DNA from 3 places in the Mesorhizobium sp. WSM4829 genome. Region 3 is predicted to be linked to each of the others. Evidence: predicted binding sites of a transcription regulator. Region 3 holds the regulator's gene; each other region holds the start of a gene.
What was found. The regulator LexA, encoded in region 3, represses DNA repair genes until DNA is damaged. The targets are predictions, from matches to a motif close to TGTTCNNNNTGTGTTCNG.
Positions count from the first base shown of each region.

Region 1 (3,278 bases), on a different contig from region 3:
CGGCTTCAACGGCTCGTCGCCTGCGACCAGCGTGCCGATCGGCGCGCCGATCCAGCGCAGCGTGCCATCGGAGCCGAGCGCGATGTCGCCATTGGCCGAGGCGCCGAAGCGTTCGGCCCGCGCCTCGAATTCGGCTGCAAGCGCCTTCTGGGCTGCTGTGCGCACCGCCTTGGCGTCCTCGCCGCCGGCGCTTTGGTCCGCGGTGAAGCGGAACCCCTGCAACTCGCCGACATGATGGCCTTCGACGAGGACGGTTCCGGTTGGACTGATTTCGGCTTCAGGCATGGTATTTTCTCTAAGGCGCCGCATGAGGACGGAAGTCCTGCGGTCTACGAAGCGTTTCGTCAACCGCTCATGCAGCGCATCCGACAATCTGTCTTCGATTTCGCGCGTCTTTTCCTGCCAGTGTGCCTGATCGGCCAGCCAGCCGGGCCGGTTGGAAACGAAAGTCCAGGTGCGGATCTGGGCGATCCGGTGCGACAGCGTGTCGATGTCGCCCTCGGTGGTGTCGGCGCGGCGCACCTGCTCGGCCATGTAATTCTCATCGACATGGCCATGCCTGGCAAGGTCCATGTAGATCGAGGCGATCAGGTCGGCATGCTGAGCCGGGGCGATCTTCCTGTAATCGGGAAGGGCGCAGGCCTCCCACAACAGCGCCACGCGCCTGGGGTCGGTGGCAAGCGCCCGGATGTCCTCGTCGCGGGACAGATGCTCGAGCGCCTGCGCATCGACCGCCGGCAGCGCGCGCGTCAGGCCTTCAACCGGCGCGTTGGTCTCGATCGAGCGCTTCAGCGCGTCGAGATTGGCGAAATCGAAACGCGCGGTGCGCCATTGCAGCACCTTCACCGGGTCGAAATCATGCGCTTCGATCTTCTTGACCAGTTCCTCGTCCAGTGGATCGACCTGGCCGGTGACGCCAAAAGTTCCGTCGCGCAAGTGCCGGCCGGCGCGGCCGGCGATCTGGCCGAGCTCGGCCGCTGTCAGGTTGCGATACTGGTAGCCGTCGAACTTGCGGTTCTGGGCGAAGGCGACATGATCGAGATCGAGGTTGAGGCCCATGCCGATCGCATCGGTGGCAATCAGATAATCGACATCACCCGACTGGAACAGCTCCACCTGCGCGTTGCGGGTGCGCGGCGATAGCGCGCCGAGCACGACTGCTGCACCGCCCTGCTGGCGGCGGATCAGTTCGGCGATGGCATAGACCTCGTCGGCGGAGAAGGCGACGATCGCCGTACGTCGCGGCAGGCGGGTGAGCTTCTTCGAGCCGGCATAGGCGAGATGCGACAGCCGCGGCCGCGTCACCACCGACACCCCCTTCAGCAGGCGCTGGAGGATGCCGTGCATGGTCGCTGCGCCGAGCAGCAGCGTCTCCTGGCGACCGCGCAGATGCAGAATGCGGTCGGTGAAGATGTGGCCGCGCTCGAGATCGCCGGCCAGCTGGACCTCGTCGACGGCAACGAAGGCGGTGTCGGTCTCGCGCGGCATGGCTTCCACAGTGCAGACCGAATATCTGGCGCCGTCGGGCTGGATCTTCTCCTCACCGGTGATGAGCGCCACCTTGTGAGCGCCGACCTTCTCGCAGACGCGTGAATAGACCTCGCGGGCGAGCAGCCTGAGCGGCAGGCCGATAATGCCGCTTTCATGCGCCACCATGCGCTCGATGGCGAGATGGGTCTTGCCGGTGTTGGTTGGCCCGAGCACAGCGGTCACGTCGCGGCCTGACAGGATCAGTGGCTCAGTGTGTTTCGGCTGGATGTTCATCGACCTGGAAATTAAGGCTCTCTGCCTCGCGTTGTCGGGAGCGCGCCCCGTGGTGGCGCGGGTGACAGCCGACACATAGGGATTTCGGGCGCGAAGCGAAAGCAGAATATTCCGATGGCAGCTCGAAGCCTTCGATAATCCGTTTCGCCGTTTCGATTTAACAGTTGGAACGAGTCTGGAACGAATCGGCTACGAATCGCTGACTCGCGCAGATTCAGGTTTTGTTCACGGCTACATCTGGATTTTTCGCCGGCGAGTCTCACCACATGCTGAATCGCCGAACTGGCCCGTTTCATGCAGGGCTGACGTCGCCGTTAACCTTTGCCGCTGAACGATCGACGCAGGTCGGCGGGCGTCATCCAACATTCTGAAATTATTAATTCTTTCCTAACGCGCCTTAACGATTTGGGGATGTTTTCAGCCTTTGTCGTTAACGGTGCGCTCAAAGCCGGAACGAAACGGCTACGAATCGGCGCTGGCGCATGTTTCCCGGTTTGTTCACCCCAATATGTTGTGTCGTGAACAGGTTTTCCACCTGTTATCCACACGCCGTTAACAGGGTTTTGCACAGGCTGCACGGGCGCCGTTAATTTTTGCGTGCCGCTTCGGCACAAATCGGCGTCACGTCCATCGGTCGGCGCAGTCGCTGCACGAGGACCAGACTGCCAGCCCGGCTTATTCAAGGCGCATCCTCTCCCACAGCATAGCGCTGCAAAGTAGGGCCGACGTTCTGGATAATTTCGTCGTGCGACAGGGCGACGACGGGCGGAAGCCGCAACAGGTATCGGCACATCGCCAGACCCAGCAACTGGCTCGAAACGAGCCCGGCCCGTCGACCCGCATCGGCGGGGTCAGAGACCGCCGCAATCACCGGCCTGACCTGGTTGCCAAATACGTCGCGCAATTTTTCCGCGGCGAATTCGTTCGACGTCGCCGAACGCAGCAGAATTGCCATGCCAGGGCCGCTGGCCGGGCCCTCCCAGACTTCAAGAAAACGCCTGATCAGCGTTTCGCCGATGGCGTTTCGGTCGATCACCCGCAGTGCCGGCAATTGCAGGTCGACGACCGCCGCCCTGGCGAACAGCTCGTCCTTGCTGCGGAAATAGCGGATCACCATGGCCGGATCGATCGAGGCATGCGCCGCGACGTCGCGGATGGAGGCGCCCTCATAGCCGTGCTCGGCGAACAGAAGCCGCGCGGCCTCGAGGATTTGGGCGCGCGTGCGGTCCGACTTGCTGGGTTTCTTCGGCTGATTCTCGGTCATGAAATCCGTATGCCAACGGTTGTTGACAAATGCAATGGCTTCGACCTAGAAAGTCAACGATCGTTGACAAATGGAGAGAGAAATGCTGCCCGAAACCACCGAAGTCCTGATCATTGGCGCCGGCCCGACCGGCATGGCGCTGTCCATCATGCTGCACCAGGCCGGTGTCGATCACGTCCTGATCGACAGGCTGGAGGAGGGCCTTCAGACCTCGCGGGCTGGCGTCATCCACGCGCAGACGCTGGAAACG
Region 1 covers NZ_JBVVQJ010000035.1:52,462-55,739, forward strand. Annotated here, with positions in the region: gene AC0L17_RS26815 (helicase-related protein) at 1-1,764, opposite strand, end outside; gene AC0L17_RS26820 (TetR/AcrR family transcriptional regulator) at 2,444-3,028, opposite strand; gene AC0L17_RS26825 (FAD-dependent monooxygenase) at 3,111-3,278, shown strand, end outside.
Region 1: a site for LexA is predicted at 1,930-1,947, ahead of AC0L17_RS26815 (helicase-related protein). Genes of this name have one in related genera too.

Region 2 (3,278 bases), on a different contig from region 3:
ATCAACTCGCCGGGCGGTGTGGTGACCAGCGGCTTCGCTATCTACGACACGATGCAGTACGTTTCTTGCCCCGTATCGACCGTCTGCATGGGCTTTGCTGCGTCGATGGCCTCCTTCCTGCTGATGGCCGGCACCCCGGGGCGACGCATCGCGCTGCCCAACACCAGCATCCTGCTGCACCAGCCGTCAGGCGGTTTCCAGGGCCAGGCCTCCGACATCCAGCGCCACGCCGAAGGCATCCTCAGGACCAAGCGGCGCATGACCGAGCTTTACGCGCACCACTGTGGTCGCACGTTCGAAGAGGTCGAACGCACGCTCGACCGCGACCATTTCATGACCGCCGCGGAGGCAAGGACATGGGGCCTTGTCGATCATGTTTTTGATACGCGCAAACAGGCGGCTTGAAAGCCGAACGCCATGAGCGATAGTCGCCCGACATTCGAGCTTGGCTCCCCCTTCTCCCCTTGTGGGAGAAGGTGGCCGAGCGAAGCTCGGTCGGATGAGGGGTGCTCCAGCTTGGCACCAACAGCACTCCGGCCAACACCCCTCAACCGTCTTGGCGCTACGCGCCAATCCACCTTCTCCCACAAGGGGAGAAGGCAAGACCGCGTGCTTGCACCATAGAAACAAATAGCCCCGCCGCTGCTTCCGCAAAACGGTCGGGGCTTTCTTGGATCTGAAATCCAATGGCCGGGAGCGAACTGCCGGCTCTTTGATCTCGGATGCTTCGCGGCGTTCAGCCGACGATCCGACTAGTAGTCTCTGATTTTAATGGGATCGGCAGGTCACGGTTTGTCGGGCGGCGCAAACGCCTGGCCCTGGCACTTATGCCTGCCGCGGCTCCAGCGACACGTGGAGCCTCAAGGGACTGTCCGGTGGAGTCATTCCTCTGCTCTCCTTTTCTGTCCATTGCGACTGGTGTCGTCCGAAGCGCATATCGCAAAAGCCTGCAACTCGTGCAGGCCGCCTTAGGGCGGCGAGGCCATCGAAAGATAGTCGGCTTCGGTGACGCCTGGAGTCTGACTCCTTGAGGTTAAGACGTCAACAGGTGGATAGCCGATTTACCAAAAACGTGATCGCTTGTGTGGCGAATCCGAAATTTGCATCCGTTTTGAGCAGCGCGGCGTCGGCCATGGATCAGAGCGCTGCGCCTTGCGCCGAGGTGACTATCGACAGGAGTCTCCATTCGCTAGAATGCGACTTGGAGTTGGAGACCGGCATGTATCTTTTTATTCTGTCGGCCCTTGTGGGATTTATCTTTTGCTCGGTCGGCTTGGTCTTGCTTGTGAGAGGCGACGGGAAGAAAAACAATCGCAACATTGTGCGCTCGTCGTATTGGTTCGCTGCGGCAGCAGCGATTGTATTATTGGGTACGATTTCTTTTGTTGCAGTGTGACTTCGTTCTCGAAAGGTGCGCCGGGTTCCGCATTGGTCGCAAGCTGTCCACCCGTTTGGGGTTCGCACGTTTGCTAACGCGTGGAACTTTAATGCGGTGGTGCGCGAAGCTGGTTTGATGAGCGCATTTGTCAGGAGCGTGTTCGGCCTTTGTTCTTTCCGCTTGCTCGCCCGCGCGAAAGACGGTTAAAGGCTTTGGTCGAGAGTTCTCTCGAAATGGTGAGCGAAATTACCTACATGGGAGATGGCCGGGACAACCCGCCATCCCACGAGATTCCAGATCTGAGGCGGCGACCGGCGATGGCCGACCATAAATATCTTTCCATTCGCGGGGCGCGCGAACACAATCTGAAGAATGTCGATCTCGACCTGCCGCGTGACAGCCTGATCGTCATGACCGGGCTGTCGGGGTCCGGCAAGTCGTCGCTCGCCTTCGACACCATCTATGCCGAGGGCCAGCGCCGCTACGTCGAGAGCCTGTCGGCCTATGCGCGACAGTTCCTCGAAATGATGCAGAAGCCTGATGTCGACCAGATCGACGGCTTGTCGCCGGCCATCTCCATCGAGCAGAAGACCACGTCGAAGAACCCGCGCTCGACGGTCGGCACCGTCACCGAGATCTACGACTACATGCGGCTGCTGTTCGCGCGCGTCGGCATCCCCTATTCGCCGGCCACCGGCCTGCCGATCGAGAGCCAGACGGTTTCGCAGATGGTCGACCGCGTGCTGGCGGTCGAGGAGGGCACGCGCCTGTTCATCCTGGCGCCGATGGTGCGAGGCCGCAAAGGCGAATACCGCAAGGAACTGCTGGAGCTGCAGAAGAAGGGTTTTCAGCGCGTCAAGGTCGACGGTGTCTTTTACGAAATCGCCGACGTGCCGGCGCTGGACAAGAAGTACAAGCATGACCTCGACGTCGTCGTCGACCGCATCGTCGTGCGCGGCGATCTGGCGACGCGGCTTGCCGATTCCATCGAGACCGCGCTGAAGCTCGCCGACGGGCTGGCGGTGGCCGAATTCGCCGACCGGCCGCTCGACGCCAGCCAGACCGGCGAGGATTCGGTCAACAAGTCGAAGAACGAGACGCATGAGCGCATCCTGTTCTCCGAAAAATTCGCCTGCCCGGTGTCCGGCTTCACCATTCCCGAAATCGAGCCGCGGCTGTTTTCCTTCAACAACCCGTTCGGCGCCTGCCCGACCTGCGACGGCCTCGGCAGCCAGCGCGCCATCGACGCCAGCCTGATCGTGCCCGACGACAATCTGTCGCTGCGCGCCGGCGCCGTCAGCCCATGGGCGAAATCGACCTCGCCCTATTACGTGCAGACGCTCGAGGCGCTGGGCAAGGCTTATGGCTTCAAGCTCGGCGACAAGTTCCGGGACCTGACCGCAGAGGCAAAGCAAGCCATCCTGCACGGCACCGGCGAGCGCGAAGTCACTTTCCAGTATGATGACGGCCTGCGCTCCTACCAGACGACAAAGACATTCGAAGGCGTCATCCCCAATCTCGAGCGGCGCTGGAAGGAAACCGAATCCGCCTGGATGCGCGAGGAGATCGAGCGCTTCATGTCGGCCACGCCTTGCCCGGCCTGCCGCGGCTACCGGCTGAAGCCGGAAGCGCTGGCGGTGAAGATTGCCGGCAAGCACATCGGCGAGGTCACCGAGCTGTCGATCCGCAAGGCCGACCAATGGTTCACCGAGCTGCCCGCCGCACTCAGCGACAAGCAGAACGAGATCGCGGTGCGCGTGCTCAAGGAAATCCGCGAGCGGCTGCGCTTCCTCAACGATGTCGGGCTCGACTACCTGACGCTGTCGCGCAATTCCGGCACGCTGTCGGGCGGCGAGAGCCAGCGCATACGGCTGGCCTCGCAGATCGGCTCCGGCCTCAC
Region 2 covers NZ_JBVVQJ010000020.1:54,072-57,349, forward strand. Annotated here, with positions in the region: gene AC0L17_RS19645 (ATP-dependent Clp protease proteolytic subunit) at 1-405, shown strand, start outside; gene AC0L17_RS19650 (hypothetical protein) at 1,220-1,396, shown strand; gene uvrA (excinuclease ABC subunit UvrA) at 1,696-3,278, shown strand, end outside.
Region 2: a site for LexA is predicted at 1,536-1,553, ahead of uvrA (excinuclease ABC subunit UvrA). Genes of this name have one in related genera too.

Region 3 (3,278 bases):
CTCCGCACCCAGCCGCCATTCAACGCGTCGGCCATGGACGGCTACGCCGTGCGGGCCGACGATGTCGCGTCCGTGCCCGCGAGACTTTCGGTGATCGGCATGGCGCCGGCCGGTCGCGGCTTTACCGGAACAGTCGGCCCGGCGCAGGCCGTGCGCATCTTCACCGGCGCGCCGCTTCCCGCAGGCGCCGACACCATCGTCATCCAGGAGAATGCCCGCGACCTCGGCGGCGGCATGGTCGAAGTGACCGCGCCCACGGTTGAAGGCCGCAACATCCGCCGCCTCGGGCTCGATTTCTCGAAGGGCGACGCGCTGCTGGAGAAAGGCCGCCTGCTTGATCCGGCGGCATTGTCGCTGGCGGCGTCGGCCAACCACCAGCAGGTCCGCGTGGTGAAACGGCCGCTGGTCGCCATCATCGCCACCGGCGACGAATTGCTGCCGCCGGGCAGCGACCTTGGCCCCGACCAGATCATCTCCTCCAATGCCTATGGCGTCGCCGCCGCGGCCCGCTCGGTCGGCGCCAGCGCACTCGATCTCGGCATCGCCCCCGACCGCAAGGAGGCGATCGCCGCGCTGGTGACAAAAGCCGTCGACGCAGGCGCGGACGTCATCGTCACGCTGGGCGGCGCCTCGGTCGGGGACCATGACCTCGTCCATGACGTGCTGACCGGCGAAGGCATGGCGCTCGATTTCTGGAAAATCGCCATGCGGCCCGGCAAGCCACTGATGTTCGGGCGGCTGGGCGCCATCCGCTGCATCGGCCTGCCCGGCAATCCGGTGGCCAGCCTGGTCTGCACGCAGCTCTTTCTGAAGCCGCTGCTGGCGCGGCTCGGCGGCCGCGCCTTCCGCCAGGACATGCGTCAGGCGCGGCTCGGCGCCGCCATGCCGGCCAACGATCTCAGGCAGGACTATGTACGCGCGGTGGTGAAGGAAGAAGCTGGCACGCTTGAGGCAACGCCGTTCAGTATCCAGGATTCCTCGATGCTCAGAATGCTGGCCGACGCCAACGGACTGGTCGTGCGCGAGCCATTCGCTCCCGCAGCCGCAGCGGGCGCCGCCTGCAGCGTGCTGATGCTACGCTGAACAAAACGTCAACACATTCATTAAACTTTAAATGGTTGCGGAACACAACTGGAACAGATAGTGTTTGTTCTGGGTTTGTTTTTCTGATTCTGTTGGGGGTCGCGATGCTGACACGCAAACAACATGAACTGCTGATGTTCATTCACGAACGGCTGAAGGAAAGCGGCATTCCGCCCTCGTTCGACGAGATGAAGGAAGCGCTCGACCTCGCCTCCAAATCAGGGATCCACCGGCTGATCACGGCGCTGGAGGAACGCGGTTTCATTCGCCGCCTGCCCAACCGCGCCCGCGCGCTGGAGGTGCTGCGCCTGCCCGATTCGATCGCGCCGGGCCTCAATGCGGCGCGCAAATTCTCGCCGAGCGTCATTCAAGGCAGCCTTGGCCAGGGCGGGCTTGGACAGGGCGGCCTCGGACGCCAGATCAAGCCGGCGCCTTCGCGCATGCGTGCTGCCGGCAATGACGACGACGTCGTTGCCACCGTCTCCATACCGGTGATGGGCCGCATCGCTGCCGGTGTGCCGATCGACGCCATCCAGCACCAGACGCATTCGATCTCGGTGCCACCGGACATGATCACCGGCGGCACGCACTACGCGCTGGAGGTCAAGGGTGATTCGATGATCGAGGCCGGCATCTTCGACGGCGACACGGTCATCATCCGCAACGCCGACACCGCCCAGCCTGGCGAGATCATTGTCGCGCTGGTCGACGAGGAGGAAGCTACGCTGAAACGATTCCGCCGCAAAGGTGCCTCGATCGCACTGGAAGCCGCCAATCCGGCGTACGAGACGCGCATCTTCGGGCCGGACCGGGTCAAGGTGCAGGGCAAGCTCGTCGGACTGATCCGGCGTTACTGAGCGGCAGGCTTCTGGGGTTTCTCGGCCCTGCGGTATGGCGGCAGGCCCCTCGCCTCGCGCGAAAATCGCCGCTGCTCATGCCAGGGCCTGTATGGCTGTCTGACGGCAAAACGGATTTCTGCGCGCATCCTCGCCGATAGCGGATCGAAGAAGACGGCGGCACTGCCCATGCGGGCGAGCTGCCGTTTGGTGACGACGAGAACCAGCGGGTTGCGGCAGGGTTTGTAATAGGCTGTGGCGTCGTCGATGACGATCAAATCCGCAAAGGCACAGGCCGGCCGCGCGGTTTTCCGGTCGTCGGCGAGCGCAATGAGCGCGCCGGACGGATGCCGGGCCAGGCACAGGCCGGCAGTGCAGGTGAAAGGTGCTCCCGGCGGCAGGTCGGCCGGGTCGGCGATGTCGAACCGCACATCTCCTTTTTCGAATGTCTCCGGCTCGACGATCGTCGTTGAAACCAGCGCATGTTTCCAGTTGTCGGTGGTGAATTCGTTCGAACGCATCCGGTTGACGGCAAGTTCGCCGCCGCCGATCGGCAGCGCCACCAGATGCGCATCCTCCGAAATCAGCACGTCGGGGATGCGCGTCTCGGAAATCGTCAGCAGGCCGGCGAGCGCAAAGGGAAGTGCGGCAAGCCGCAGCCATGTCGTCGCCATCGTGGCGATGACCAGGGCGACCGTCACCAGCAGAACCGATTGCAACGAAATCAGTCCGACTGCATCGACCGGCGAACGCTCCGAGATCCATCCCGAAATTGCGATCATCGCCGTCAGGCCCTTGCCCATCATGTAGAGGAAGGGGCCGTCGAGGCCGAAAGACATTGCCAGGGCGCTGAGGACGGCCAGGAACATGACGATCGTGACGATCGGCATGACGGCCAGATTGGCGAACAGGCTGAGCGGCGAGACGCGCTGGAAGTGCCAGATGGCGAAGAGCGCGGTGGCGCTGCCGGCAATGACGGAGGTCATTGCGATGGTGCCTGCCCCAGCGACAAGTTTGCGCGTGACGAAAGCGACCGGTGACCGTCGCTGTCGCGGCGCCTTGGCCTTGTCGGCACGGTAGTCGGACCAACCGGCATAGGCGCCCACGAGAGCCGCAGTCGCGGCGAAGGACATCTGGAAGCTTGCGCCGACCACCTCATGCGGCGACACGACGATGACGACGATGGCCGAAATCGCCAGGTTGCGCATGGTGAGTGCCGCCCGGTCGAACAGCACGGCGACAAGCATTACCGCCAGCATGATGAAGCTGCGTTCAGCCGCGACCACGATACCGGAAAAGATCAGATAGGCAGCGATGGAGACGAGTGCGGCAGCGGCCGCATATTTCTTGACCGGCCGG
Region 3 covers NZ_JBVVQJ010000016.1:125,820-129,097, forward strand. Annotated here, with positions in the region: gene AC0L17_RS17445 (molybdopterin molybdotransferase MoeA) at 1-1,083, shown strand, start outside; gene lexA (transcriptional repressor LexA) at 1,188-1,940, shown strand; gene AC0L17_RS17455 (ComEC/Rec2 family competence protein) at 1,934-3,278, opposite strand, start outside.